Regions from separate parts of the Sedimentibacter sp. zth1 genome, predicted to be linked through region 2. Evidence: riboswitches for the same ligand, from Rfam matches in the RefSeq annotation. Region 2 holds a riboswitch; the other holds the start of a gene.
What was found. Region 2 has a riboswitch for thiamine pyrophosphate ahead of thiT (energy-coupled thiamine transporter ThiT). Riboswitches for the same ligand answer to the same signal wherever they lie in the genome.
Positions count from the first base shown of each region.

Region 1 (15,765 bases), 1.3 Mb from region 2:
AATAACTCCATCACATTTTAGATTGTTTTTATATACTAAAGCTTCAACTCCAAAACTATTTTTTCTATATCCTATAACTAGAGATTTATCAATATTTTTAAATACTTCCTTTGAACATTTTAGCAAACCGTATTTATTTGTTAATTCATCCTTTTCTTCAGTAAACATGATTTTACCCTCATGTATTAATGTTATATAGTCGCACACTTTTTCTAAATCACTAATTATGTGAGAAGATATAAATATTGAATGATTTTCATCTTGTATAAATTGCAAGAATATTTCCAATATTTCATCCTTTACAATTGGGTCAAGTCCACTTGTAGCCTCATCTAATATTAATAATTTACTGTCATGGCTAAGTGCTACTGTTATGGACAGTTTCATTTTCATTCCCTTTGAAAAATCTTTTATACTTTTATCTAATGGAAGTGAAAAATCTTTTATGTATTTATAAAACTTCTTTTCATCCCATGTTGTATATATGTTTTTCATTATAATATTTACATTTTTTGCTGTTACATTTTCGGGAAAGAAACACTCATCTAAAACTACTCCAATATTTTCTTTGACAGCATCTAAATCCTTTTTATTATCTTTACCCAAAACATTTATGCTTCCAGCATCTCTATTAATCAAATCAAGTATTAACTTGATAGTTGTCGTCTTACCAGCACCATTTTCTCCTATAAATCCCATAATGCATCCTTTAGGAAGATGTATATTAATATTACTTAATTCAAAATTTTTATATTTTTTTGACACATTTTTTAATTCCAATGCATATCCCATAATCAATCTCCTTCATAAATTGTTTTAAACATTTCAATCAGCTCTTCAAAACTAATATTACACAAGTTTGATTTTTCAATAATTTTTGACATTTCTTCCTCTATGTATTTGAGAGCTTCTTCTTTTATTAAATTAATATTTTTAGCTGCAACAAAGCTTCCTTTTCCCGTCACAGAAACTATAAAGCCTTCTTTTTCAAGCTCTTCATAAGCGCGTTTTGTTGTTATTACGCTTATTCTCAATTCTTTTGCAAGTAACCTCATTGATGGTAAGGCATCATTATCCTTGAGTTCTCCAGAAATTATGCATGCTTTAATCTGAGAAACTATTTGTTCATATATTGGTTTATCACTCGAGTTACTAATTAGAATATTCATTATTTTTTTCACCTTTAATATATATTGTATATATACAGTATATACAATATTACACCATTGTCAATAGTTTATTTATATAATTTTAAATATTTTTTACACTCTATATCAAGTAAATATGTTTGAATTTACACAACTCAACTAACACTTGAGTGGATTTTTATGAAACTAAAGCATTGCTTGCTTTAATTTTTTTACACATTGTGGTAGTCTTTTACTATAAGTTAATGCTTTATCGATAGAGTAAATAATAACACGAGGAGATAATTTATGTTTCAAACAAAAACAGTAGGTAGAAAAATATTTGAACTAAGAAAGGAAAAAAATATAACACAAATGGAGCTTGCTGATTTACTAGGAGTAAGCTATCAGGCGGTAAGCAATTGGGAAAGAGGAAACTCAATGCCAGACATTTCAAAATTATCTGATTTATCTAGAATTTTAGGTATAAGTATAGATGATTTGTTAAATGATGAAAAATCATCTACCATTATTAAAAATGTAATTGGCGGAACAGAGGAAGAATACATAAAAGAAAATGAAGTTTCATTAGATGAAATCAATGATATTGCACCTATATTAAAGCCTAATCAAACTGAAAAAATAGTTGATAAAGTAATTGAAAGTAGCAATGAAAATTTTAAATTTGAAGACATAGTTGCAATAGCACCAAACTTGGATGAGGATTTTCTATATACTTTAATTAAAAATTGCATAGATACAGCTACATTAGAAGATGTACTATCCATAGCTCCATTTCTTGATGAAGATGATATTGACGAATTAGCTATTGGTCTTTTAGACGCCGACAATGTAAATACTAAAATTGTAGTGAGTTTAGCACCTTTCATGACTGAGGATGGATTAGATACTATTGTAAACAAATATAGTGATAAGATAAATATAGAAGCTATTGCATGCTTTTTAGATGAAGATACTGTAAGTGATTATGCAAAAAAGATGTATAATTTAAATGAATTTGATAAAATCATAAAAATTGCATGCTACATGGATAGTGATGATGTTGCTGAATTAGCTTTAAAAGCTGCTAAAGATGATAATATACATTTTGTAACTACAGTAGCACCATATATAGATGATGAGGATGAACTTCATGAAATTGCAAGCATATTGGTAAAAAAGCATGGAATTAGCGGTATTAAGGGTATCATGCCTTTTCTATAAAATTTTTAATATATGTTAAATTATTTTCACTCTAAAAAGCACAGGAATTAGCCATTCCTGTGCTTTTGTCGATTTAAAAACTATATTTGTTGGTTTATATTTAATACTAACAATAATGTTATAAACTATCTGCTAACCAAAAAAACTTTATCCAATGCTTTAGTTTTCTTAAGTGCTGTAACAAGCAAAGCACCTATAATTGTTCCGCCAAATGTGCTTATAAAAAATGGTATAACATATAAAAATAATGATGCTTCTTTTCCCATTATTAAAGTAGCTACAGGATATGCTAATATCCCACCAATAATAGATGTTCCAATAAGTTCACCCAGATATACCAAAGGTAAATTTTTAAAATATTTATACATCAATCCACACAAAAGTGCACCACACATACTACCAGGGAAAGCTAACAAAGAGCCTGTACCAAGGAGATTTCTGATAAGACTTGTTACAAATGCCACAATTACATTGTATACAGGGCCTAAAAAAACTCCCCCTATAATATTTACAAAATGCTGTACTGGAAAGCATTTAGATGCTCCAAAAGGAATAGAAAAAGGAGAGCATACAACAGCAACAGCACATAACACGCCTGCAAAGGCTAATTTCTTTGTACTAATTTTTTTCATTACATAATCCTTTCTAAGTAAATATTAAATTTTTCTCTAATTATCATTATGAATTCTGTTATTAAGCTAATGATAATTTTGAAATCATTTTATAATATTAAATTTATGTATAATGTTTTTATTATTTTCAGTTTTTAATCTCTACTTTTTCACCAGATAAGATTTTGTTTGTTGTTCTCATAGCACACATTTTTCCACACATAGTACATGTATGTTTTTCAGAAGGTTTTGCACTTTCATAGTATTCTTTTGCTTTTTCTTTATCAAGAGCACATTCGAACATATCATCCCAGTCTACTCTTCTTCTTGCATCACTCATTTTATAGTCTATTTCTTTTGCACCTGGTATTCCTTTTGCTATATCTGCCGCATGTGCCGCTATTTTTGAAGCAATTATACCTTCTTTAACATCATTTAAGTCAGGTAATCTCAAATGTTCAGCAGGTGTTACATAGCATAAGAAGTCTGCACCGTTTGCAGCTGCAATTGCTCCTCCAATAGCTGATGTTATATGGTCATAGCCCGGTGCAATATCAGTTACTATAGGTCCTAATACATAAAATGGTGCGTTATAGCAAAGCTTTTTCTCTAATTGCATGTTTGCAGCTATTTCATTCATTGCAACATGTCCCGGTCCCTCTACTAGAACCTGAACATCTTTTTCCCATGCACGTTTTGTTAAATTCCCTATTTCTATAAGTTCAGCTATTTGTCCAGCATCTGTACTGTCGTTTATACAGCCTGGTCTTAGAGCATCACCTATACTTATTGTCACATCATATTCTCTCAATATATCAAGAACTTCATCATAGAACTCATAGAAAGGATTCTCATTTCCTGTCATTTCCATCCATGCAAATAGCAATGATCCACCTCTTGATACTATATTTGTCAATCTTTTTTGTCTTTTAAAAGCTTCTATAGCTCTTTTATTAATACCTGCATGTATAGTTAAAAAGTCTACACCTTCCTTTGCATGTGCTTCTACAACTCTTAAAAAATCCTTTGCAGTAATATCAAGCAAATCCTTTTCAAGATATCCTACAGCATCATACATAGGAACTGTACCTATCACAGCTGGAGAAAATTCTATCAATTCTTTTCTAAATTTATTTGTCTTTCCGTAGTTACTCAAATCCATTATAGCAGCACAGCCATGCTCTACAGCTAGCTTAGCTTTTTTCATTTCTAGTTCATAATCCATTAAATCTCCTGAAATTCCAAGATTAACATTGATTTTTGTTCTTAATCCTTTTCCGATTCCTTCAGCAGACAATGATTTGTGATTAATATTTGCAGGTATACATATTTCACCACAAGCTACCTCTTTTAATATATACTGAACATCAACATTTTCTTTCTTTGCAACCAATTCCATTTCAGGTGTAATTATACCTTTTTTAGCCGCTTCCATTTGTGTTTTATAATTTCTCATTTTTTCACCTTCCTATTTGCAGACAAACTTTCTGACCTACCATTGCTTTTAACCTATCAACTATTTCTCTATGAGAAATGGGTTATGGCATAAAAAAATCCTCACTGTTTTACAGGAGGATTAACATCACAAAGCTATATGTTTTGGCTCCCTACGACAGTATTAACTGACAGGTTCTAAGGGTCAGGTTTTATCCTTCTCAACTAAATTAGTTCCCCTGCAAATCTTTATTTTATTTTTACAAGTTCATTGTATCTCATAAGTCAAACATTGTCAATTGATTACAGCATCTATTTTATTCAAGTAACTCTATTGAAAAATATATCATATCATCTTCCGTTATTTCATTGCCCTTGTTAATTTCAAGTTCTTCAGGCGTGAATTTGCCAAATGCGTACCTTTCAATTGCTTGTTTCATATCTTCATCGCCCTCTTTTATTAGAAATTCGGCACACACCTTTATCCATCTCCAATCCTTCGTAGCAACCAACGCTTTTGCTACTTGTTTAAATGAAGATTTTCTTTCTGGATAAATATTATCATCTATATCAATTAAATCAATATCATCTATATCTATCGCCCCATATTTATTACCAATCTTAAACAAAAATGTATTATAAATTAAATAACATCTAATATTTTCTGTATCTAATATAGTTTGAATGCTTTGTTTTTCAAACTCACCTCGAATTGTTCTACTTTCAAGTTGTTTTTCATTATTGGAATTCTTAAATGAAATAAATGTCGTAATTCTAGGAAAATTATGAATTGCATACTCAATCAAAAAGCTATCACCTAAGTCAGTTTGTATAATTTCTTTTCTTGTATTAATATCTTCATCAAACATATGCTCAATTGAATACTTTAGACAAAAATAGAATATTACAGCCAGAATAAACAAAACAATTAGTATTATTATTAAGATTTTTCCTATGATTTTTTTATTTAGCCTCAATATATATCACACCTTCCATCTATTTTTCATTCTCCAACATATTAAAGATAAAATTAATATAATTATTTCTTATAGTAATGCTTTGATTATATGTAAACTTTTCACCTTTTAACAAAGGCCATCCAATTCCATAATAACTATCATTTGTATATTTATTTACCTTTTCCCTAAAAGAATTTCTATTATCAGAACCAACTAGATTTGTTACAAAATTAGTAAATCTAAATCTTGAATTCGGTATTTGATTATAAAATTTTTTCATCAACAGAGCTATTGATGTTGATGGATTAATTTTTTGGTATATATTAACTGCATCAACATCTGCATATAAATCAGTCATAGAAAAACTAGAATTATCATTACCAATAAGTTTGTTAAATTCATTGCTTATTTCAATACTATTATTTGAATTTGATGTTTTAACTTTTATTTCAAGCATAAGTGTTTGTAAATCTCCTGCCCAGCCTGACAAATCATCTATATGATATTCGGGCATAAACTTAGAAGCTAATTTTGTTTTTGTGTTGTAACCATCATTCAAATTTGATTTATAAATTAATCCAGTTAATGTAGCAGCTAAATGTGTTATTTCTATTTTATTATAGTCAGCATCTGTTATAAACATACTATTGCCATCACTTGCATGTTTGAAGTATTCAGCAACTTTAGGATTTTGTGTTTCAACATAATTTATAAAATCATAATCTATTTTTCCTCCAGCTAGATCCCACTTATTTATGCAATAAGCAGAATTAAATTGCCTAATATACATACATAACAGCCAATTAGTATCAATATTTTTGTTAACACTGTAACACTGTGCTAATGTATTAAGTGAACCAATATTTTTAAACAAAGTACGATTGAGATTAGGATCTGAAATATTTGAGTTTAGTCTAACATTATTTATACTTTTCAGAAATTCCTCTTGCATAGAAATTTCTGTTCCATTAGTTGGTTTCTTTGTAATAAACGCAATATTTGATTGATTTAAGTCTTGTACAGCAGCACTACTTACATACTTGCTACTAGTTACAGATGCTATTTTTTCTCTCAACTCTTTTTTTGTTAATGATTTGTTTCTGTATATATTGCCACCCCTTGCATCTTCCGCCTTTTGATGTGCAGCCTCCATAGCCTCAGTATCTCCGCGTTTTTTTGCCTCTATATATTCATTAGTAGCTTCAACTATCTGTGCTTGTGCTTCATCTGACCTATCACTGTCGCCCTCTTCCCAATGTCCAGTAGGGTCAGTGTACATTATTGGTTCATTATGGCAATATGTGTATACATTCAAGCTAAGTGGGTCATTTGGATTTCCTGTGTATGTATCCTCTGTTATAAACCTTGCTATCTTACTATCATAGTATCTTGCATTTAGATAATATAGGTCTGTTTCCTTGTCATACTGATATCCTGCATAGGTTATGTTGTTATTTACATCCCCTGTTTGACTTATTATATTACCAAATGCATCATAGTCATATGTACCTTTAACTTCTCCGTTTGGTGATATAAGTGCTGTAACATCTCCGTGAGCATTGTACATATAGTAGTATTCTTCTGATGTACCATTTTCCTCTACTAATCGATATAGTAGAGTTGTACCATATACATTCTTTGCTAGTTGATTGCCTGTACTATCTGTTTCAAGTATAACCTTATCAGCCTCGTAAAGATAAAGTGTTGTATTGTTTTCAACTGTCTTTTCTACCCTATAATCCTCTGCATTGTAATTGTATGTGCTTGTTGTACTGCCTTCTTTTAACATTACAAGACGATTGAAATTGTCATAACTGTATAATGTAACATCGTTTGAGCCTGTTCCTTGGTCTGTGTTTTTGACAATTTCAAGTCCAAAACTTGGCATGTTTTGTATGTCAGTAGGTGTATTTGCATCTGTAATTTTCATGGTGCTTTTTATTTTACTTTTTAAGTTACCGTTATTGTCATATTTATATATTGTTTTTTCTGTCTTTTTATCTGATAGCTTTGTTTCTGCGGATATCAGCCTGTTTTGTTCATTGTATATATAGCTTGTGCCTGTTAGGTTTTCTCCTGCTGCCACTATTTCTGTTTTTCTATTACCTGCTTTATCAAAGCTATAGCTTGTTATCTTACCATTTGGCTCTGTTACTTTTTCAAGCCTGTTTAGGCTGTCGTATTCATATATTGTTGTTCCATCATTTGTTGTCTTTGATGTTTGGTTCTCTGCTGCATCATAGGTATATGTATAGCTTTGTAGAACTGTTCCATCTGATTTTAGGTTTCTAAGTTTTTTAACTTTATTATCCTTGTAATATGTATATGTTTCTTTTGTTCCTTCTGGATATATTATACTTTTTCTGTTCCCATTTGTATAGTAGGTATATTTTGTTATTTTATCTCCAGTTTTTACACTATATAAACGTCCTACTTCGTCGTATGTTTTTTCTGATATATTCCCCTTAGGGTCTGTTGTTTTTTCTACTATATATCCTGATATATTGCTAGGTATATCATACTGATATATTGTTTGTCCTATCACTGGTACTGTCTTAGCTGTTACTCTATTTTGCTCATCATATACTCTTGTAGTTGTACCTGTAGAATCTGTCATTGTAAGTAAATTCCCGTTATTGTCATAGGTATAGCTTTTTAACTCACCATCTGCATTTTCACTAAGTAATCTACCAAATATATCATAGGTATAGGTTGTTTTTTTATTTTTTCATTAACATTTATTATCCTGATATTAGCTAATTTAGCTTGTTATACAAATGAGGGTATTAAAAGCTATTAAAGCAATAGTTTTTAACACCCTCATTCTTTTTATTTAGTTAAGAATTTCTCTGTCCCAACTGAAACATAATTAACTTAATAAATAAATTTTTATTGAATTTTCATTTCTAAATAGCTAATCATATTTTGTATACTCATTTCAAGTTTTTCTTTAGATAAATAATCTGGCAACTTTCCATCTTCTTTGTAATCGTCTGAAACAATAATAGGCTTATTAGATATTTCTTTCAATACTTTTATCATCTCGTTTTGTATATCTATTTTCTTATATAAATTTAAACTTAGAGATTTTAACGTATCAAGAATAGCATTAATAATTCTTAAAATAGTATTTGTATCCAGAAACTTCTTTTTCTGAATTAATTGATCTATCATAAATTGTATAGCTTCATTTTCTTTCATACTAACAGAAATATCCCCGTATCTTTCTATATTTTCAGCAAGTAATTTATTATTTAATGCCTCGTTTATTTTTCTTGCTAAACTCAGTTGCATTTCCTTAAGCCATTCGTATTCCAATAATTTCGAAACATTTAAAGTTTTATAAAATTCATATTCTCCTTCACGAATCATATGAAAATGGCTACCACCATATTTAATAAAAATTTCTTTAGCTACTACAAAATCCTTATTATACAATTTAAATTTCTCCTTTTTATTTTATTGCTCTCCAAATTTGCCCATCTTTAATAAACTTAAATCCTTTATCTAATAAAAACTTAACTTCTTTTACATAATAACCAGTTGCATTATACGGACTATGTGATAAAATAAAGCTTTTTCCTTGCTCTAATTGTTGCAATAGGAATTTTTCATTAATTTTCCACATATTATTTTTCCCAACCACGTCAACTATATTGTCCCAGTTTTTAAGTTCAAAATATGTTGCACCCCTTTGCCTAGCTATTTTTACATAAGAAATTCCATCTTGGCAATATTTTCCTAAAACTACTTCTGTTGAATTTGGTATGTTAGTAGCTTGTTTGGCTAAGTCGCTATATACCCCGCTTCCAATAGCATTACTACCTATATCCATTAACAAAGAAGCTTGTAATCCTGCTATCAATCCAGGCTCCAAACTATTAAAAAATATATTTAATAATCGATGTTCATCTTCTACATAGTAGCTGTATTCATTATATAATGGCTCAAGTGTTTCATATATTGGTTTGTTCCAAGGCATTGCTTCCGTTGTTGTATGAGTGGTTCTATATTTCCCCTGAAGCCTCTTTACTTCTTCACTGATAATTTCATAATCAAGTATTGATGAAACAGGTATTACATTATTACTATACTTTAATCTTTTGTTAATATTATCATACAATTCATTGTCCCAATTAGCCCAACCTACTCCATTTTTTCTTAATTGATCAAGTGATTTAAATCCATTAGCACCAATAAACATACCTATTTTTTCTAATGTATTGTTTGAATGTTTACCTGGAACTTCTTTGTTATAATTTTCTAAAACTTTTAATTTTCTAATTCTTTCCCATTGATCTTTTTCAATGTATTCATAATCAGAAATATTATATTCTATATCTACAGCTTGGTAAAATCTTTTATTCATAGTTATAAGAGTTGACTTATTTGCATTTTTTTTATCCTCTTCTCTTATAGAATTAGCTGCAGCCTGAATTCGTTCTCGTTCCTCCTCTGTTGTAGCTTTAAAATATGCATCTGTTAATTCAATTATTTTTATTTGCGCTACATCTGATAATTCACTGTCCCCCTTTTCCCAATGTCCAGTAGGGTCAGTGTACATTATTGGTTCATTATGGCAATATGTATATACATTCAAGCTCAACGGATCATTTGCATTACCCCTATAACTATCCTCTGTTATAAACCTTGCTATCTTACTATCATAGTATCTTGCATTTACATAATATAGGTCAGTTTCCTTGTCATACTGATATCCTGCATAGGTTATGTTATTATTTACATCCCCTGTTTGACTTATAATATTACCAAATGCGTCATAATCATATGTTCCTTTAACTTCTCCGTTTGGTGATATAAGTGCTGTAACATCTCCATGAGCATTGTACATATAGTAGTATTCTTCTTCTGGTGATGTGCCATTTTCCTCTACTAATCGATATAATAGAGTTGTACCATATACATTCTTTGCTAGTTGATTGCCTGTACTATCTGTTTCAAGTATAACCTTATCAGCCTCGTAAAGATAAAGTGTTGTATTGTTTCCAACTGTCTTTTCTACTCTATAATCCTGTGCATTGTAATTGTATGTACTTGTTGTACTGCCTTCTTTTAACATTATCAGACGATTGAAATTGTCGTAGCTATATAGGGTTAAATCTTGTGATCCTGAACCTTTGTCTGTACTTCTGATAATCTCAAGTTCAAAGCTTGGCATGTTCTGTATGTCAGTAGGTGTATTTGCATCTGTAATTGTCATGATGCTTTTTGTTTTACTTTTTAAGTTACCGTTATTATCATACTCATATATTGTTTTTTCTGTCTTTTTATCTGATAGCTTTGTTTCTGAGGATATCAGCCTGTTTTGTTCATTGTATATATAGCTTGTGCCTGTTAGGTTTTCTCCTACTATCACTATCTCTGTTTTTCTGTTACCTGCTTTATCAAAGCTATAGCTTGTTATCTTGCCGTTTGGCTCTGTCACTTTTTCAAGCCTGTTTAGGCTGTCGTATTCATATATTGTTGTTCCATCACTTGTTGTCTTTGATGTTTGGTTCTCTGCTGCATCATAGGTATATGTGTAGCTTTGTAGAACTGTTCCATCTGATTTTATATTCTTAAGTATATGAACTTTGTTATCCTTGTAATATGTATATGTTTCTTTTGTTCCTTCTGGATATATTATACTTTTTCTGTTCCCATTTGTATAGTAGTCATATTTTGTTATTTTATCTCCAGTTTTTACACTATATAAACGTCCTACCTTGTCATATGTCTTTTCTGATATATTTCCCTTAGGGTCAGTTGTTTTTTCTACTATATATCCTGATATATTGCTAGGTATATCATATTGATATATTGTTTGTCCTATAACTGGTACTGTCTTAGTTGTTACTCTGTTTTGCTCATCATATGTTCTTGTTGTTGTACCCGTATTGTCTGTCATTGTGAGTAGATTCCCGTTATTGTCATAGGTATAGCTTTTTATCTCACCATCTGCATTTTCACAAAGTAATCTACCAAATATATCATAGGTATAGGTTGTTTTTTTTCTGTTTCTATCTACCTTGCTTTTGAGCAAACCATCTGCTCTATATTTATAGCTTTCTGTTTTGCTCGCATTATTTATTCCATTAGGATCTATTTTCTTTCTAAGCTTATTCATTGCGTTATATACATAGGTTGTTACGTTTCCGTTTCCGTCTGTCTGGGTAAGCATATTGCCATTATTGTCATATGTATATGTGGTTGTTTCACCTAATGGATTTATTACGCTTTTAAGTCTATTTTCTGCATCATATCTGTATGTTGTAATATTGTATCTTCCATCTGTCTTGGTTGCAACGTTACCTCTGTTATCATAACTTTGTCTTGTTATATGACCTTCTCCATCTTCTATATATGTCTGACGAAGGTTTTTATCATAGCCATATTCTGTTACATTATGTAATGCATCATATACTCGTATCTGTGCATTTGCATTGTTATATTCCATTTGTCCTATAACTGTTCCTGTTGCATCTATAGTCTCTACTAGTCTGTTTATTCCATCGTACACATATTGAGTTGTATTGCCTTGATAGTCGGTTTCACTTATCTTGTTACCGTTAGCATCATATGTATATGTTGTTGTCTTATTTTTCCCACTAACATTAATTGATGCTGATTTTAGCTGATTTAGCTCGTTATATGTGTAATTTATTGTATTACCATTTCCATCTGTTTCATATGTTTTGTTACCATTTGCATCATAACCATATGATACGGTTATTCTTTCACTTGATGCTTCATTGCGTGTAGTATTTGATGTTTGTCTATTTAGAAAATCATAGGTATATTCATTTATCTTTTCAAGGCTATCTATTGAATACATAAGGTTTCCTGATTCATCATATTGAAAAGCAGTTGTTTTTGATGGATGAGGATCTGATTTAGTGTTATAATCATCTGGAGTTTTAACATATGCTACTTTATCAAAAGCATTCCATTTTGTTATTGTAATATTACCCATACCATCTTTTGTTTCTGTAACTCTTCCTAGTAAATCATATTTTGCACTACCTTTTTGTTTTCCGTTAACATAACTACTCAATAGGTTTCCTGTGCCATTATATGTATATGATATTTCTGTTTCATCACTGTATGTCTCTTTTACTTTTTGTCCAAGTCCGTTGTATTCATATTTTACAAAGTATGGTAGGTTATTGTTCTTTGATTCAGCGTCTTTTGTAGTTTCTAGTTGTCCTGATAATGTATATGTATTTGTTGTTCCATAACCTGTATATATTTTTTCATCATCAGTAATACCTGTTCCAGCTGCAAATCCCATTGCATCAAGTTTTTTTGTTATATTGCCAAGTATATCATATTCATATGCTGCAATAACGACTCTTGTCAAGTCCTTTGTCCAGTTATATGTTATGTTATTCATATTCCACTTTTTAAATACGACAGCTTTTGTCTTGATTCTGCTCATTAAATCATATGTATACTCTGTTCTTTCCATTGAGTTTATGTCTGTACCAACTACATTTTTAGGTGAAACCTCTGCAACTTTTCTTCCTGCTAGGTCATATTTAACTAGTGATGTGTTATTTTTTGTATCGACAAGCTTTATGAGATTACAAAGTAAGGACGTATATATCATGCTTAATTGTTTATTTTGCATAATATATACGTCCTTAAATGTATCTCTCACATAAAAGGTACGTCCCTAAATGTGATACAGCCCCTTAGAGAAAATCCCAAGGCGACTGTGACTGTGTTACTGGAAAAGATGGGGATTACGCACTTTCGCCTTTTCAAAGTTGTGCACATAATAAAACCAGTTTCTCTTTGACAGTTGCTTCACTTCAATTAGTTGTTCTCCATCAGGTTTTTCGCCTATCCTGGAATATATTATGCCGCGACTTTCATCCATGATTGACCACATTGTAAAGTTAATAGAATCGCGACTACTTGCAATAACATCAACCCCACTTTTATACAAAATTTCTATGTGGCTAACCAATTCGTTGGGGATCGATATGGTCTCATAGACCATACCGATATTGACGGTCATGTTGTATTTATCTTCCTCATGAAGGGGATCCTTTTGAATGACTATAGCGTCATAATCTAGTTCAGAAAGAACGTCAGCAACATATGATAATTCAGCAATATTTGATTTTAAGAACTTATCCATTTTGTTGTAACTTGGAGCCAATAAGAAAAAACCTCCCTCATAAATAACCAACAGAACTATAATTGCTATAACTATTAGTACAACTATCGAAACAGAACTAATTACACTTTTTTTGATTATACTCATTTTATAACCCCCTCATTGTACCAGTTTATTCCTAATTCAAAAAGCAATTTATCAGCTTTTTCATTGTCCCAATTTTTAAAACCATGTTTTAAAAAATGGTTGACCGAAGAACCAAACTTCATCCATGATTGGCTCATGCCGGCTGCTGCCGCAAGGTAGCCATATGTTATATTTCCAACTTGTTCGACTGTCACTAACTTTCCATTAAGAACCATTTGCGTGCTATAGCCCCAGAATGGTATGCCAAGAGTCTGCTCCCAATGATTGACATCACCCTCACGATATTTTAGGTTCCAAACCCCTTCGTTGCCAACTTTAGACCTAAACCAAAAATTTTTCCCACTGTGTGATTCAAAATCTCCCACGTCTCTTAAGAGTGCATTTTCAACTGGCGTAGAAATGTCACGATACAGCTTTCCGCCTATTCTTGAAGCGCCAACACCTGCGTTCTGCTCATCCTTTGTCAGTAGGTAGTTTAAGATAAACTGATTCTGAATTAAGAGTAATGTCTTTGCTGAGGAATCTATCCATTGATTCGTGAGCATATAACTAGTGCCACCAGATATGTTTACAACAAACCCATCATTAGTACCATTGAGTTTTCCACCGCTGCCAACATAAATCCTGTTGATAATGCCAGTATTATTAACCTTTACAATACTATTTGAGCCAGTAAATATATTGCTGACAACGCCAGTATTATTAATGTTAGAAGTGCTTTTCCCTGTACTTATGTTACCAATGGTATTAATATTGGTAATTGTGCCAATACTGCCGTTGACGATATTACTTATGTTTGCAATCGTGCCAGTATTGTATATGTAACTGATACTACCACTATTATTGATTGTGCCAACAGTGCCGCTACTGATGTTACTTATGTAATTGATAGTGCCGCTGTTGTTTACCGTTCCAATCGTACCGCTGTTAGTTATTGCAGAGGTAGCGCCAGTCAATACGTTCACCGTAACGATTGTACCACTGTTGCTTACTGTTGTTGTATCGTTGACAATCACGGTTTTTGTGGTATTGCCGCTACTTACAATGATCGAATTGCCGTTACCGCCACCTGAGTAACCAGCAGAAGTTCGGATGGCATTGGCCGCTTCATTGGCAGCTTTCATAGCTGCTATATTTCCTGCTGCATTGGCGGCATTCCAGTCTTTTGTAAGTTGCTCTAACTGCTTAATTTGAGAAGCTGTCAGATTCGCCTGATCCGTTGGCGACACATAATACCCTGAAGGATCCCAATACCTAATAGGATTATTAACACAATATGTATACAAGTTAAGACTTAACGGATCATTTGGATTTCCTGTATAGGTATCCTCAGTAATAAACCTTGCTATCTTACTATCATAGTATCTTGCATTTACATAATATAGGTCAGTTTCCTTGTCATACTGATATCCTGCATAGGTTATGTTATTATTTACATCCCCTGTTTTGCTTATTATATTACCAAATGCGTCATAATCATATGTTCCTTTAACTTCTCCGTTTGGTGATATAAGTGCTGTAACATCTCCATGAGCATTGTACATATAGTAGTATTCTTCTTCTGGTGATGTGCCATTTTCCTCTACTAATCGATATAATAGAGTTGTACCATATACATTCTTTGCTAGTTGATTGCCTGTACTATCTGTTTCAAGTATAACCTTATCAGCCTCGTAAAGATAAAGTGTTGTATTGTTTCCAACTGTCTTTTCTACTCTATAATCCTGTGCATTGTAATTGTATGTACTTGTTGTACTGCCTTCTTTTAACATTATCAGACGATTGAAATTGTCGTAGCTATATAGGGTTAAATCTTGTGATCCTGAACCTTTGTCTGTACTTCTGATAATCTCAAGTTCAAAGCTTGGCATGTTCTGTATGTCAGTAGGTGTATTTGCATCTGTAATTGTCATGATGCTTTTTGTTTTACTTTTTAAGTTACCGTTATTATCATACTCATATATTGTTTTTTCTGTCTTTTTATCTGATAGCTTTGTTTCTGAGGATATCAGCCTGTTTTGTTCATTGTATATATAGCTTGTGCCTGTTAGGTTTTCTCCTACTATCACTATCTCTGTTTTTCTGTTACCTGCTTTATCAAAGCTATAGCTTGTTATCTTGCCGTTTGGCTCTGTCAC
Region 1 covers NZ_CP071445.1:1,780,914-1,796,678, forward strand. Annotated here, with positions in the region: gene JYG23_RS08865 (ABC transporter ATP-binding protein) at 1-792, opposite strand, end outside; gene JYG23_RS08870 (GntR family transcriptional regulator) at 795-1,169, opposite strand; gene JYG23_RS08875 (helix-turn-helix domain-containing protein) at 1,437-2,351, shown strand; gene thiW (energy coupling factor transporter S component ThiW) at 2,477-2,983, opposite strand; gene thiC (phosphomethylpyrimidine synthase ThiC) at 3,111-4,418, opposite strand; TPP riboswitch at 4,550-4,647, opposite strand; gene JYG23_RS08890 (hypothetical protein) at 4,714-5,373, opposite strand; gene JYG23_RS08895 (RHS repeat-associated core domain-containing protein) at 5,393-7,972, opposite strand; partial or broken gene JYG23_RS15155 (hypothetical protein) at 8,000-8,053, opposite strand; gene JYG23_RS08900 (hypothetical protein) at 8,245-8,793, opposite strand; gene JYG23_RS08905 (RHS repeat protein) at 8,810-12,985, opposite strand; gene JYG23_RS08910 (hypothetical protein) at 13,082-13,627, opposite strand; gene JYG23_RS14875 (RHS repeat-associated core domain-containing protein) at 13,624-15,765, opposite strand.
Region 1: it holds a riboswitch for thiamine pyrophosphate, as region 2 does, so the genes downstream of both, thiC (phosphomethylpyrimidine synthase ThiC) here and thiT (energy-coupled thiamine transporter ThiT) in region 2, are expected to answer to the same signal.

Region 2 (15,765 bases):
AGTGATTAAAATAAAAGGGGAAATAGCAATGGAACTAAAAAAAAGTGTTCAAACTTTTTCTAATGCAATTAAATCAACTAAAGAGTTTAGTGATTTAATTCAGGCAAAAAGAGCAATTGAAAAGAATAATATGTTAAAAAATGAAGTAATTGATTTTAACCAAAAACTATCAAGTATCTATTCATCCAATAAGCCTCAAAATATAATTAAATCCGAAGCAGAACAACTGTTTAAAAAATTCGATTCACTTAATAAAAACATTGAAGTTGAAAAATTCTTAAAAGCTTCAGATGAATTTAACAAAATGATGTATAGAACAAACCAGTATATGAATGAATTGGTTCAAAAAGAGTTAATTCTTAAATAAAGGTGGGGAATATTATTGAACTTTATTAAAAAGCGTAAATATAAGGATGAATATCCACTTAATACAATCAATAAAATTAGAAACATTTTAAATGACTTAGGAATTTTAACAGTTGAAAGTATGTGGAAACATTCAGCTAATGATTTTTTTTCTGTAACAGTTACTGTAGTTAATACAACTCTTTCAACGAATGGAAAAGGAACTACGTATGAATATGCGTTAGCTAGTGCTTATGGAGAACTTATGGAAAGGCTTCAAAATCAGGCTCCGTTCAACCTTGGTACCAATGTAAGCCAGGAAGCAATTGAATATAAAAACTTTTTTTATGCACCTGATGAAAAGCAGTTAAGTGACAATGATATTTTAAATAGCCAGGAAGAATGGATAAATAAAAAACTAGCGAAACTAAATCCTGATATTGATAAAAAAACTTTTCTTAATAAATGGAAGCAGATGTCTCATGAAAAAATCCCTTGTGACTTTATTGCAGTGCCTTTTTATAATATTAATAGTAGAATATCCTCATATATTCCTATTAAAATGCTATCCAAAATGTATATGTCTAATGGAATGTGTGCGGGAAACACTCCTGAAGAAGCATTAGTTCAGGGAATTTCCGAAATACTTGAAAGAAATGTCAATATGAAAATCATTACCAATAAGCTTACACCTCCTACTATACCCAGAGAATTTATCAAAAAACATAAAAGAGTAGATAATCTTATATCTCAAATTGAATCAAGCGGAAATTTTGAAATTATTCTAAAAGATTGTTCATTGGGTCAAGAATTTCCGGTAATAGGAGTTATTTTTATAAACAAAGATACTCAGTCATACTTTGTAAAGTTCGGCGCCCATCCAATATTTGAACTTGCAGTGGAGCGTACTCTTACAGAACTTTTGCAAGGTCAAGACATAAATCAAATGAAAGGCACATGTGAATTTTCATATAGAAGTTTTATTTCCGACAGTCATAGTAACTTAATAAATATTTTAGTTAATGGTTGTGGTGAATATCCTGTAGAGTTCTTTAGCGAAAAAGAAAGTTTTGAATTTAAAGAACCGGTTAATACAATTCAAATGAACAACAAAGATATGTTAACATATCTAGTGAATCTACTTAATAAATCAGGCCATGATGTTTACGTGAGGGATGTATCATTTTTAGGATTTCCTAGCTTCCATGTAATTGTTTCGGATCTTAGTGAAATTGAAGAGATAGACGATATTCGTCAGATTGAAGACTATGTACAATTTATAAAAACGAAGAAAATGATAAGAAATTTGCATATGTTAACCAATAATGAAATGATTGAACTTGCTGATTTGATAGAACAAGCGAATTTAGGATTTGAAACGTCAATAATGCAATATTTAAACACACCTAACTGCAAATATTCTTCATGGTATTTTTCTAATTTTGACTTGTTCACTACCGCTATTTATTGCAAAATAGGCAATTATAATAAAGCTTTTAATAAAATTGAAAAGCTTTTAATTTCACTGAAATTAAATTCATGTAGCATACAAATGATTACATATTACAAGTGTATGAGGGATTATTTGGCTGCAAAAGCTGATGAACTTAATGACACTCAGATTATAAGAAAATTATCAGTATTTTATCAACAAGATATGATAAATGGTATAATTAATGAAATAGGGAAGCCTGAAAGTATTTTTAAGAATCATTCCACTATTAATTGTTCCAATTGTAAATTCAAATCTAATTGTGAATATATAGAAACTGAAAAAGTATATAAATTGTTAAAAGAGAAATATTCATTTGCCAAGATTGATAATAAAGAGTTAGTAAATTTGTTTTAATAATAAGAATAAGGTCTGTTATAAGCGAAAGTTATAGCAGACCTTTAGAAGTATGTTTTATGTGATTAATGCTTTGTTTTCGTCTGCTTGAATTCTTATTTACACAAAATTTTTTACACAATCAATTAAAGCCGCATATTCTATATTACTTATTGCTGCTATACCTTGAATGTTATTTATTTATTTCGTACCTTTCATATTTTTCATACCTTCCATACCTTCCATGCTGTCCATGCTGTCCATGCTGTCCATGCTTTCCATACTGTCCATACTTTCCATACATTTCATGCTGTTCATGCAATGCATACTATTCATGCAACGATTACCGTTCATACATTGCATACTATGCATGCAACGATTACCATTCATACATTGCATACTATTCATACAACGATTACCGTTCATACATTGCATACTATTCATACAACGGTTACTGTTCATACACTGCATGCCTTTCATACATTGCATACTATGCATGCCTTTCATACTTTTCATACCATGCATACCTTGCATACTCATCATTTCATTATCATTGTTAGATGGTGAAGATACTGGCATTTCATATTTATCCATTTAATTTACCTCATTTCTTTTAAATTATTTTAAGCCTTTAATATTATATGAAGTTGTTATTACTTTGTTACGTAAATTGTAATACGTCTGTTCATGTTTGGTGATTTAGAGAGAATTATTAAATTAATGAAGGTTGAATGCAATAATCAGTAAGTATAGAATTTTATTTACATATTGAATTCTTGTAATTATTCTTTAGATGTGGTATCCTATTTCCTGTGTTATGGTATTGTAAGCATAATATTTTATTTGGTATGGATAAGTACTATTGGTATTATTTTAGATTATAAATAAATTACTGACAGAGTCAGAATAATATAAAAGTTTTAAACAATTTGGGAGGACATTAAATAGTGAAAAAGATATTTAAAATTAAATTAGTTCGTATAATATTATTGACAGTAGGAAGTTTAATATATGCAATAGGAATTGCGTTGTTTTTAGATCCGAACAGTCTTGCACCAGGTGGAACAACCGGAATTGCAATTATTATAAGCAAGTTGACCAGCCTTAAAACTGGTACTTTAGTGTTATTAATTAATATTCCTATTCTTTTATTTGGATGGTGGCGTTTTGGAACAAAATTTATTTTCTCGACTATTTATGTTACTTTTATTTCATCATTCTTTATTAACATGGTTTCTGTAAATATAGTTGTCAAATATGGTGTAGTTACAAAGGATTTGTTATTATCGGGAGTTGCAGGTGGTTCTTTGATGGCGATAGGTATGGCAATGATTTTTCGTCAGGGTGCAACTACAGGGGGAACGGATATAATTGTAAGGGCTTTGAGACAGAAATATAGGCATATAAAAACGGGAACAATATTTATTATTACAGATTCAATAATAATTACAGCGTCAGCTATAATATTAAAAAATGTTGAAATTGCTCTGTATGCTGCCATAACCATTGTAGTAAGTAATTTTGTGTTAGATTCGGTTCTATATGGTGGAGATAGTACAAAGCTATTATATATTGTCAGTGATAAATATGATTTAGTTGCTAACAGAATATTAGAAGAAATTGATATCGGAGTTACATTTCTAAATGCTGAGGGCGCTTATACATCTAATGATAAAAAGGTAATCATGTGTGTGTGTAGAAAGTACAATTATTCCAAAATTAGGGATATTGTTAAACAAGAGGATGAAAGTGCATTTTTTATTGTATCAAGTGCAAGCGAAGTGTTTGGCGATGGTTATAAAAGCCATTTTATTGAAGAAATTTAGTACATATTAATTATTTAATTTTACGGAATAAATATTGAGGAATTCTTTTTTATGTATTTAATTCAGATGTAGCCATTTATTTCTATGATTATTTTTCAATTTAATTTTAATAATATTTATATAGGCTATTTTTAATAGCAATAAATTGGAATAAAATGATGGAGGTCATATGGCACACATAAGTAAAGATAAAAGAAATAATATTAAAAAAATACAAAACAGTATTGATAATACAATTGAAAACTATAATGAAGCTAAAAAGCAAATTGAAGTAGCAGATAGTCCAATATCTATTAGTAACCTTAAAGCAAAAAATGAGAGAAGATTAGAATCACTTTCAGGTATGAAGGATGAAATCAGGGAAGAAACAAAACATAATAAGAATAATTAATTATAATTTTTATACTTATGGCATTAGATTAAAATTGTAAGTGTATATACATTTGTTTTATGCTTGAACATATAAAAAGGAACGATTATAACAAGATAACCGTTCCTTTTTAATGATTGCGTTTAAATATAATTTTAATTATTATTTAGATATATTTATTTGTATATGCTAAACATTGCTAACTTTAAATCTGTCAAAGAATTTAACAAGTCCTGGAATTAATAATATTATTATTGTTATTATTCCTTCAACACCTATGTAACCAATGTTATAATATAAAGACCATGTTACAGCATTAAAGCCTTCTGGAGCATATTCTCCGAAAAATATGGCTCCAGATAAAAATGCCATAACGTATCTTCCGAATATACCTAAAATATAAGATTTAATTAATCCGTGATTTTGATTTCTTAATAATGCACCAATACCCAAAGCGCCGAATGCAAGAGGGTATTCTAAGAATAACTGTACAGGATGTACAACATATGGGTTAATTAATAAATCTAATAATCCAAAAGTTATACCTGCAAGAATTCCTTGTCTTGCTCCAAATAAGTAACCAATTAAAACAATTACAAGCATACTAAATGGTGTAATTGAGCCACCCTGAGGCATTCTGAATAGTGTTATTTGATTTAACACATAAGCTATTGTTATTAATATTGCAGTTTTAGTCATAATTTTAACATCAAATTTCTTTTGTTTACTAGATATCGCAATGATAGCTAATAATGCAAACATAACAACAACAATAACGATTTGTCCAATTGTGGACTCAACAAAATTTTGTAATAATTCTGACATAAAAAAACTCCTTATCCAATGCATAAAGAGAACTAACACGCTTCCTTACGCTGGTATTAACCAGTTCAAGTTATAAGGGTAAATCTCAGCCGTTGGCTCCCCTAGCAAAATATTGTATTTACTTAACAAAAGACATTGTAGCATAATATGAAAATAATTTCAAGCATTTTGTTTAATATATTTAAGATTTTGGGTAAACATAATCTGGAGGTGAGAATAGACAGAAATGAATACACATGAATTGTATAAAAATATTAATAAACATATATTAGAAGATGAAAAGCCATCCATTTACTTGAATGAAATCTTTGAAGGTGAAGTTTTTAAGCAGTATCCATTTAATTTATTGCATGAAATGAGAAATACTGAACAGTCTAAAATTCACCATCCTGAAGGTAATGTATGGAATCATGTTATGATGGTTGTTGATGCTGCAGCAAAGATTAAGTATAAAAGTAAAAATGAAAGAGTATTTATGTGGGCAGCTTTGTTACATGATATTGGAAAACCACCAACTACCAAAATTAAAAAAGGTAGAATTATATCATATGATCATGATAAAGTTGGCGAAGAACTTTCAGAAAAATTTTTATCAGAATTCACAGATGATAAAAATTTCATTTATGATGTTTCAAAGCTTGTCAAATATCATATGCATATTTTGTATGTAGTCAATAAGCTTCCTTTTGCAGATGTTGAAAATATGAAAAAGGAAACTGATGTAGAAGAAATAGCATTGTTAGGTTTTTGTGATAGAATGGGTAGAACAAATAGCAATTTTGAAAAAGAAAAGAAAAATATAGAAATGTTTATAAAAGCCATCTCTTAGTTTGAATACTAGAGATGGCTTTATTGTGTGTATTTTTTATACTACTAAATATATTTATAGACTTTCTATTCTATGAATACATCTTTTGAAGTAATCTACTGGTTCACCTTCAGTTATTTTCCAATCAGTTTTAAGTAATTCTATTGCCATGTTGTAATATTTTATTGCTTCATCATATTTTTCTTCAATTTCATATATATTTGCAATTCCTTCATATGAATCAGTATATTTAGGGCTTGGTTGCATATTACATGCTTTTATATAATTTTCAATAGCGTTATCATATTTGCATAAAGTTGCATAGAAGTTGGCTTTTGAAAACCATGACAACCAGTCATCTGGATAATTATTAGTCATTTCATTTATGTATTTGATAGCTAAATCGATATTTCCATTTTTCTTTTCAATTAATGACTTGTAACATAGGTATCTATAGCTACCATCAACCTTCTTCATTTTTTCAAGTATTTCTCTTGCTTCTTTGCATCTTCCATCGGCTATAAGCAGATCTAAAAGCCATAGATATCCTCTGTTATAGTCAGGATGTTCACTAATAAAATTAAAATAATATTTTATCATTTCATGATGATTTGCAATATTCCAATCAACTATAACTCCATTGGTAGCCTTACTTAAAAGGTTATGATTTTCTTTACTTGTTGGGTTTAGTTTTAATGCATCAAAAGCATAATTTTTTGAGATTTCAAAATAACCATTTGCTTGTTGATTGTATAATGCTGATGACAGAGTTAATACTCTTGCTTTGTTATCGTCATCATTTAATTTTGACAATAGATATTCTTTATAGGAATCAAAAACATCCCTTGATAACATACGTTCATTATCTATTGCATTTTCTATTCTATTTAAGTGATTTTCATCAGTTAATGAAAATAATTCATCAATTGTTACTCCAAATATAACTGAAAGCTGTGGTAAAAGTGATATATCTGGTGTAGTCAAATTATTTTCCCATTTTGATATTGCCTGTGATGATATATTTAATTTTTCTGCAAGCTTTTCTTGTGTTATACCTTGCTTTAATCTAAGTACTTTAATTTTAATACCTATTTCCATAATAAAAATCTCCTTTAAATTGTTCAATCGATTGTAGCTTAATTCTAATATACAAATAGATATATAACAATGACTTAATAGTTTAATCTTATATACTGTTGGTTAAATTTATTGTGGATTGTTTAATAAAATTTTACAAAATCTCAACAAATTTAATTCCAGTGATATTAATTGCTAACTCAATTATGTCACAGCTTTCTTTTTTGTTTTGATTTTTGATAGTTAAAATTGCACCAGAAGTTTTTTTGCATTTTAAATCGTCATTAGAAATTTCAATTTTGATAATTGTAAAATTAATTTTTTTTAATTCTGATATTAACATGCTCAAATTTCGAATATCTTCAAATTCTATATAAACTGTTCCTATTTTCGAACGAGAAGTAATAAAATAGTCTATTCTGTAAAAAAGTGTAGAAACTATAAAAATCATAATACACGAAATAATTGCTGCTTCATAAAATCCGATTCCTATAGCGAGTCCCATACATGCTGATGCCCATAAACCAGCTGCTGTGGTAAGTCCTTTTACTTGATTTTTTGATGTTACGATTATTGTTCCTGCTCCTAAAAAACCGACACCACTAATAACCTGAGCTCCAAGTCTGGCAGTATCAGTGCCTCCAATTGTTTCGCTTATATATTGATTTGTCATCATAGCAAGAACTGAACCGATACAGACAAGTATATGCGTTCTAAATCCAGCAGGTCTGCCTTTCTTACCCCTTTGCAACCCAATTACTCCACCACAAATAGTTGCTAATATCATTTTAAAAATGATGCTTGCAATATTAATTTTGCATAAAAAAGGATAATAATCACTAATCATATAAAATCCCTCCAATATAGTAGTATAATAAAATTTTAGTAAAATGTTACTAAAATATAAATTTATAGACCGTTTACGTCAAATAACTATAATATCATCATTATTGTAACATTTGCATAAATAAAAGTAAAGCTGGTCAGTATAAACCGTTTACGTCAATCAACTATGTCAATCAAGACAAGATATGAACGAATTAATTTTCCATGGTATATATGGTATAAAAGAAAAATTTTTATTAAAAAGTAAAAGAAAACCTTTTCAAAAGTTACTAAAAATGCTAATATTAAACTATTAAGTGTAAGGAATTTTAAAAAAATTATTATATTATTATATTTAAAGGGGTATTTAAATGAATGAGATAATTAAACAATTATTTGATAGAAAATCAGTTAGGCTGTATGATGATAAAAATATAGATGATGAAACTAAAAAATTAATCTTACAATCAGCAATTCAGGCACCAACAGCAGGCAATATGTCATTGTATAGTATTATTAATATTACGGATCAAAATATTAAGGATAAATTGTCAGTAACATGTGATAATCAACCTTTTATTAAAAATGCAAAAATGGTTTTGATATTTTGTGCTGACTATTCAAGATGGTATAAAAGTTTTTGCGAAGTTGAATGTCAGGTTAGAAAACCTGATGCTGGAGATTTATTACTTGCATTTTCTGATGCTCTAATAGCTGCACAAAATACTGTTGTTGCGGCACAGTCAATGGGAGTAGGTTCATGCTATGTTGGTGATATTTTGGAAAATTATGAGGTTCACAAAGAAATGCTTAATTTACCAAAATACGTAGTTCCAGCATGCTTGGTTTTGTTTGGATATCCAACTGAGCAACAAAAAAGCAGAGTAAAACCTAGAAGATATAAATTAGAGGATATAGTTTGCAATAATACATATTTCAAAAACAATTCAAATAATCAGTTTAAAATGATTAAGTGCGTGACTGATAAAACTGATGAAGAAGTAACGAACTTTATTAAAGCAATATGCAAAAGAAAATGGAATTGTAATTTTAGCAAAGAAATGAGTCGCTCGGTTACTGAAATGATAAATGATTGGATTGAGTAATCTGTTTACAAGTATTTTATTTGAAGAAAAAATGATTAAATTGTTGTGAAAAAATAAATAAGGAATTTTAGATATGTTTTCTAAAATTCCGTTTTTTTATATCATTTTCATTACTAAATCACCAACATTACAACCAATATCTTTTGCTACTGAATTGCACTTTGCTTTAAACAGATAGAATATATTTTTATCTTTTACTTCACTTAGTGTTTCATAGTTAGCTTGACCTTTAGCAATAATTAAATCAGCATCTTCGAATTCCTTAATAAATTCTTGAGAGCATAAGCTCATTATTGTTCCTTGCGCATCTGAACCGTTATCTATAACTCTAACTAAATCATTTATTTTAACGTCTAGGGCGTCTTTTATAGTTGCATCATTGACAATAGGTTCTTTTTTAACAACGTATGTTATTTTATTTTTTGGAAGTTTGCTAATAAATAGCTTGTCAAAAACAATCTCACCGGCGTTATCTGCTAAATATAATATTTTATTACTGCTTTGTAAATGTTTGATAAAATTTTCTACATCGTTACCAAATAATCTGTCGGTTATACATGTTTCTAAAGTTTTTGTTACTAATTCCTTTGTTATGTAATCATGTGCACTAAAGTCAATTATATTGCCTGCTATTGCAATTCTGCATGCAGTTTCAATAGGAGAAGTGCTTTTATTTATCATTTCTTCAAGCTTGTATGTTTCACATAATTTAAAAGCAAATTTATTGCAATCATCCTTTATTTGTTTGTATGGGTCATCTAAATTTAACTCATCAATTACATATTTATTAAATATTCGGTTCAATTCAGGTGATGTTTCTTGAAAAGTTACGTCTCCTAACTTTTTATATAAATTTCTTATTATATTTTGTTGGATTTCAATATTTTTTGTACTCATAGTTGCTACTTTTGTAATTTGTCTTGATAAGCAAATTAAACAGTCATAAGTTATTTTCATTATTATCTCCTAAGTAAAAATAGTTTTCGTATTAATTATATGTTAAATTGTTCCTTTATTCAAATTAAATTTTAGCTGATAAATATATTGACAAATTATTATAAATTTGTTAGTATAATAAAAAATATAAGGTGGAACTAAAATGAAATATAACGATTCGCAAATATTGAAGTTGAGACGCAGACGATAGAGCTTGTATTCTTATTGATAGGTACAGGCTGATTTATGTTATGTATCTATCGTGTGAATTGTTAACATAGAGCACTGTTAGGTATATACTTAGCAGTGTTTTTTTATGTATTATTGTATATTTTACATAATTTTTAATTTAATATGGCCTTAAAAATTTAACCAATGGAGGATAAAAAATGAAAACTTTATTACAAATATTAACTGAAAAAGTATCTGATGCATTTAAAAAATGTGGATATAATTATGAACTTGGGAGGGTGACTGTTTCAGATAGACAAGATTTATGCGAATTCCAATGTAATGGTGCTTTATCAGGAGCAAAGCAATATAAAAAAGCACCAAGAATTATTGCAAATGAGATTAAAGAAAAATTAGTGACTGACAGTGATTTTGAAAAGGTTGAGGTTATAGGTGCTGGCTTTATCAATATTAACATTAGTTCAAAATTATTAATTGATTATTTAGTAGAGCTAAATGCTGATAAAAGTCTTGGTATACCTCAAACTGAAAATCAAGAAACTGTTGTTGTGGATTACGGCGGACCAAATTGTGCTAAGCCTTTACATATAGGTCATCTTAGAGCAGCGATAATCGGAGAATCTTTAAAAAGAATAGCATTAAAAACAGGAAGAAATGCTATTGGTGATGTGCATTTGGGAGATTGGGGATTGCAAATTGGTTTAGTTATAGCAGAAGTTTTAGAAAGATTTCCTGAATATAATTATAACGATAACAATTTTGATGAAGAACATGAAAAAATAATTAAACTAAATGCTGAAATGCTTAATGAGATATACCCATTTGCAAGCAAGAAGAGCAAAGAAAATACAGAGTTTAAATCATTAGCTCAACAAATCACAGCTAAAATGCAAAAAGGACATAAAGGCTATTTATCTTTATGGAAGCAGATTCTTGATATATCAAAAGATGATTTTAAAATTATTTATGATAGCTTGAATGTTCATTTTGAGTATTGGTATGGTGAAAGTGATGCTGAAAAATATGTAGATAGACTTACCCAAATACTTGAAGATAAAAATCTACTATATGAAAGCAATGGAGCGATGGTTGTTGATGTACAACAAGAAGATGACAAAACAGAAATTCCTCCTGTTATAATTAAAAAATCTGATAATTCAAGCATATATGCAACATCAGATTTAGCTACAATACTACAAAGACAGCTTGATTTTCAACCGACTTCAATTTGGTATGTTGTTGATTCAAGACAAAGTTTACACTTTAATCAAGTATTTAGATGTGCTAAAAAAGCTAGTATAGTTGATGAAAATGCTACACTTGAACATTTGGGATTTGGTACTATGAACGGAAAAGATGGAAAACCATTTAAAACAAGAGATGGTGGAGTTATGAAACTTTCTGATTTGTATGATATAGTGTATGAAAAAGCTTTAGAAAAATTGAGTGAAAGTAATTTTGTAAGCAAAGAAAACATTGATGATACAGCTAAAAAAATTACAGTTGCAGCTCTTAAATTTGGAGACTTAATTAATCATAGATTAAAGGATTATGTATTTGATGTAGATAAATTTATAGCTACAAAAGGTAAAACTGGAGTATTTTTATTGTATACAGTTGCAAGAATTAATTCATTGCTTAAAAAGCTAGAAAATAGCTATGATGGTTCTTTAGACATTAAGAATATTTACTCAAAGTTAGAAAAAGAATTGTTATTGAAAATTGCATTAACACCTGAGGTGTTTGTAAAAGCATTCAATGAAAAGGCTCCAAACTATATTTGTGATAATGCATATGATTTGGCTTCCGTTTATTCAAGTTTCTACAATGATAATCATATAACAACAGAAACAGATATGGATAAAAAGAAAACTTGGATTAGTTTATCAATGCTCGTGAAAAAAGTTCTTGTTAATCAATTGGATGCACTTGGAATTGAAACAGTTGAAGAAATGTAATTTTAAATAAAAGGTCTGTTTCTGAGTTTAATAAGAAACAGACCTTTTTATTTATTCCATTGAACTTCTTAAAAAGTAGAGTATTTTGCCATAGTTTGTTGAATGTTGTGTAAATACATCTGTTACATCTAATTGACCAATTTCATCAGAGTATGCCATAATATCATCTGCTAAGTATTTTAGATATTCAATCATTGATATTGCAAATTCTACTGATTGTGTAAAGTAATATGGTTTAGTTGAATCTATTGATGTTATTTTAGCACATTTTACAGCGTCGCTTATACTCGCTTTAGGGAAAGCTTGTTGAAATCTGATCTGTTCTGCTGATATATCAATATAATCAGCTAATGTTTCATAAAGCATACCGTAATATTCATGGTATGGAATAAAATTATTAGATAATAAATTCCAGTGTAAAATGCTCATATTTCTTTGAGCTATAGTTAAGTCGCATAAGTATTGATTTATTTTTTCAAATAATACTGTGTCCATTTTTAAATACCCCCATTTGATTTCATTAGTTTAATATATGTGAATTATTCATTTTTGTTAATTTAGTTATTCCTTTTACATAACTTGTTGAAATATTGGCTGTAAAAAAAAGACACAAGCTTGGAAACGTGAAAATTTATTATGAGTTTTTTAAAGATAATATGAAATTATTTGAGTAAATTTGGGTATATTATATATTAGTTTATTTTACTAGAAAGGAATATACTCATGATAATAAAATTAGATTTATATCAAACTGTTGCAATGGCAGTTCTAGTATTTTATATAGGTAGTGTACTAAAAAAGAGAGTAAGCTTGTTTGAAAAATATTGCATACCATCTCCAGTAGTTGGAGGAATTTTATTTGCACTTTTAACTTTATTGCTTAATGTTACAGGATTAATGACAATTGAGACTGATGATACAATGAGAAATGTTTTTATGACACTTTTCTTTACAAGTGTAGGTTATACAGCAAGCTTAAAATTATTAAAAAAAGGTGGTATTCAAGTGATCGTATTTGTTTTATTATGTACAGTTCTTGTTATACTTCAAAATGTAGTAGGTGTTTCTCTTGCAACGTTCTTCAAGCTTAAGCCTATATTGGGCTTGTGCGTTGGTTCTATACCTATGATAGGAGGGCATGGTACTGCAGGATCTATTGGTACAATGCTTGAAAATATGGGTGTTAGTGGAGCTGCAACTGTTTCAGTGGCCTCTGCTACATTTGGACTCATAATGGGCGGAATGATAGGTGGACCAATTGCTAAAAAATTAATCAGCAAAAATAATTTAAGTTCCACAGCTGTTATTTCAAAAGATGGAATAGATGATTTTACAGAAGAAAGATTGGATGATGAACCTAATTTTGAACAAATGTTGAAGGCATTTTCAATGCTTTTTTTAGCAGCTGGAATAGGAAGTATAATTTCTAAACTCATTCAAAAAACAGGAATCACATTTCCATCATACATTGGAGCAATGCTTGCAGCAGCATTTTTAAGAAATGTATCTGATGTTACAAGAAAATTTAGCATAATGGAAGATATCATTGGAATTTTAGGTAGTGTATCACTAACGTTATTTTTATCCATGGCACTTATGGGACTTAAGTTATGGGAGCTAGCAGAGCTTGCATTACCACTTGTAGTCATGCTTATTGCACAAACAGTTTTAATGATTTTATTTTCATATTTCATAACCTACAATGTTATGGGTAGAGACTATGAAGCGGCAGTTATGTCTTCGGCATGCTGTGGGTTTGGTATGGGTGCAACACCTAATGCTATTGCTAATATGCAAGCTATAACATCTAAATATGGACCTGCACCGAAGGCTTACTTTATAGTACCATTGGTTGGAAGTTTATTTATAGATTTTATTAATGCTAGTATTATAACAATATTTATAAACTGGCTTTTATAATAATATGTTGGTTTAAAAAATATGGTAAAATATATTAAATATATTGATATTATAAGGAGAATTATTATGGATATAAGTAAAATAGTAATAAGAGTAGCTTCTGATGTGGACAAGCTTAAGATTGTTAAACTATCAAAAGAATGGGAACAGGAAAATAGTACATATGGTTTTTATGCTGACGAAATTGAATATATAAATGAAAACAGATGCTTTGTTGCATGTTATGAAGAAAATATTGTAGGATATATTATGGGTAATCTTTGTGAATCAAAAAAAATGAAAAGTATAATGCAAGAGGGTACTCAGTATTTTGAGGTGGAAGAAATATACATTACTCCTAAATATAGAAATTTTGGTATTGGTTCAATGCTTTTTGATTATTTGGAAAATGTACTTAGTAACGAAAATATAAAAGAAATGCTGTTAAGTACAGCGACTAAAGATTATGAGAGCATACTTAACTTTTACATAAAAAGAAAGGGTATGCAATTTTGGAGTGCAAGACTATTTAAACATTTATAAAAATATAACTTAAGTTTGTACACATCTTTTTAATACATGCATAAAATATACTATTAGATTTAATTTAATTTAATTTAATTTAATTTAATTTAATTTAATTTGACTTTAAATTTTTTCTATGGAGGTGTTTTTTATGTGTGAAAATTGTTCTTATAATTGTTTCGAAGATGGATATGGTAATTATTCTGGAAATGGATATGGTAATTATTCTGGAAATGGATATGGTAATTATTCTGGAAATGGATATGGTAATTATTCTGGAAATGGATATGGTAATTATTCTGGAAATGGATATGGTAATTATTCTGGAAATGGATATGGTAATTATTCTGAAAACAGATATGATAATTGTCCTGAAAATAGATATGGTAATTATTTTGAAAATGGATATGGTAATTATTCTGGAAATGGATATGGTAATTGTTCTGAAAATAGATATGGTAATCATTATAGAAATTGTTGCTATGGTAATCATTTTGAAAATAGATATGGTAATCATTATAGAAATTGTTGCTGTAGATGTTGCTGTAGATGTTGTTGTAGATGTTGCTGTAGATGTTGCTGCAATCGCTATTACAACTGTTACGAACCTTCAGATTGTCAACAAGATTGTCATTGTTATCCTTATCGTTGCTGGTTTTGTAGTGACAACAGATATTAATGTAAAAAAAGACGGGCCCTTTCGGGCTCGTCTATATTAATGTACAAATTAATAATATCTTCTATTACAACCATTTCTACAGCAACATCTACGCTTACAACAACATCTAGGATAACATCTAGGATAACATGAATTCCCAAAAATTGTTCCAACTAAAAAAGCTCCTAGTAATCCACAGCACATAATAAAGCCTCCTTTGTTTTTCAGAATTTTAATCTATTGCAGGTAATTAGAATTAGTTAAAAATTAATGAATCTTATACTTCAATATATGCATGTATTATAGATGTGTTCTGATAAGAAAATATATTTGCAAATACAATTGATTTATAATACAGTAATGATTTTATCAAACAATTTCTTGTTTTCTTTTATCTTTTCACTATTTCCGAATACTACAAATAAATTTTCATCTATTACACTTGAAATTAACTTAAATTTATTTCTTATATCCTCACAAGTAACTGTTAAAATTTCTGTACGTATTTTCTGTGCAAATTCAGGTGTGTTATGTGTTATATAATTTACTACTGCTGTTCTCATTGCTTGCTGTGGGAAAAGAGGCTG
Region 2 covers NZ_CP071445.1:445,741-461,505, forward strand. Annotated here, with positions in the region: gene JYG23_RS02175 (YlbF family regulator) at 29-367, shown strand; gene JYG23_RS02180 (YcaO-like family protein) at 383-2,194, shown strand; gene JYG23_RS02185 (hypothetical protein) at 2,375-2,767, opposite strand; gene JYG23_RS02190 (YitT family protein) at 3,121-3,999, shown strand; gene JYG23_RS02195 (small acid-soluble spore protein Tlp) at 4,169-4,390, shown strand; gene thiT (energy-coupled thiamine transporter ThiT) at 4,559-5,194, opposite strand; TPP riboswitch at 5,220-5,307, opposite strand; gene JYG23_RS02205 (HD domain-containing protein) at 5,421-6,023, shown strand; gene JYG23_RS02210 (helix-turn-helix domain-containing protein) at 6,078-7,100, opposite strand; gene JYG23_RS02215 (MgtC/SapB family protein) at 7,234-7,926, opposite strand; gene JYG23_RS02220 (nitroreductase family protein) at 8,276-9,010, shown strand; gene JYG23_RS02225 (DUF89 domain-containing protein) at 9,107-9,967, opposite strand; gene argS (arginine--tRNA ligase) at 10,336-12,096, shown strand; gene JYG23_RS02235 (hypothetical protein) at 12,148-12,591, opposite strand; gene gltS (sodium/glutamate symporter) at 12,820-14,016, shown strand; gene JYG23_RS02245 (GNAT family N-acetyltransferase) at 14,083-14,538, shown strand; gene JYG23_RS14750 (hypothetical protein) at 14,672-15,199, shown strand; gene JYG23_RS14980 (hypothetical protein) at 15,248-15,382, opposite strand; gene JYG23_RS02255 (insulinase family protein) at 15,526-15,765, opposite strand, start outside.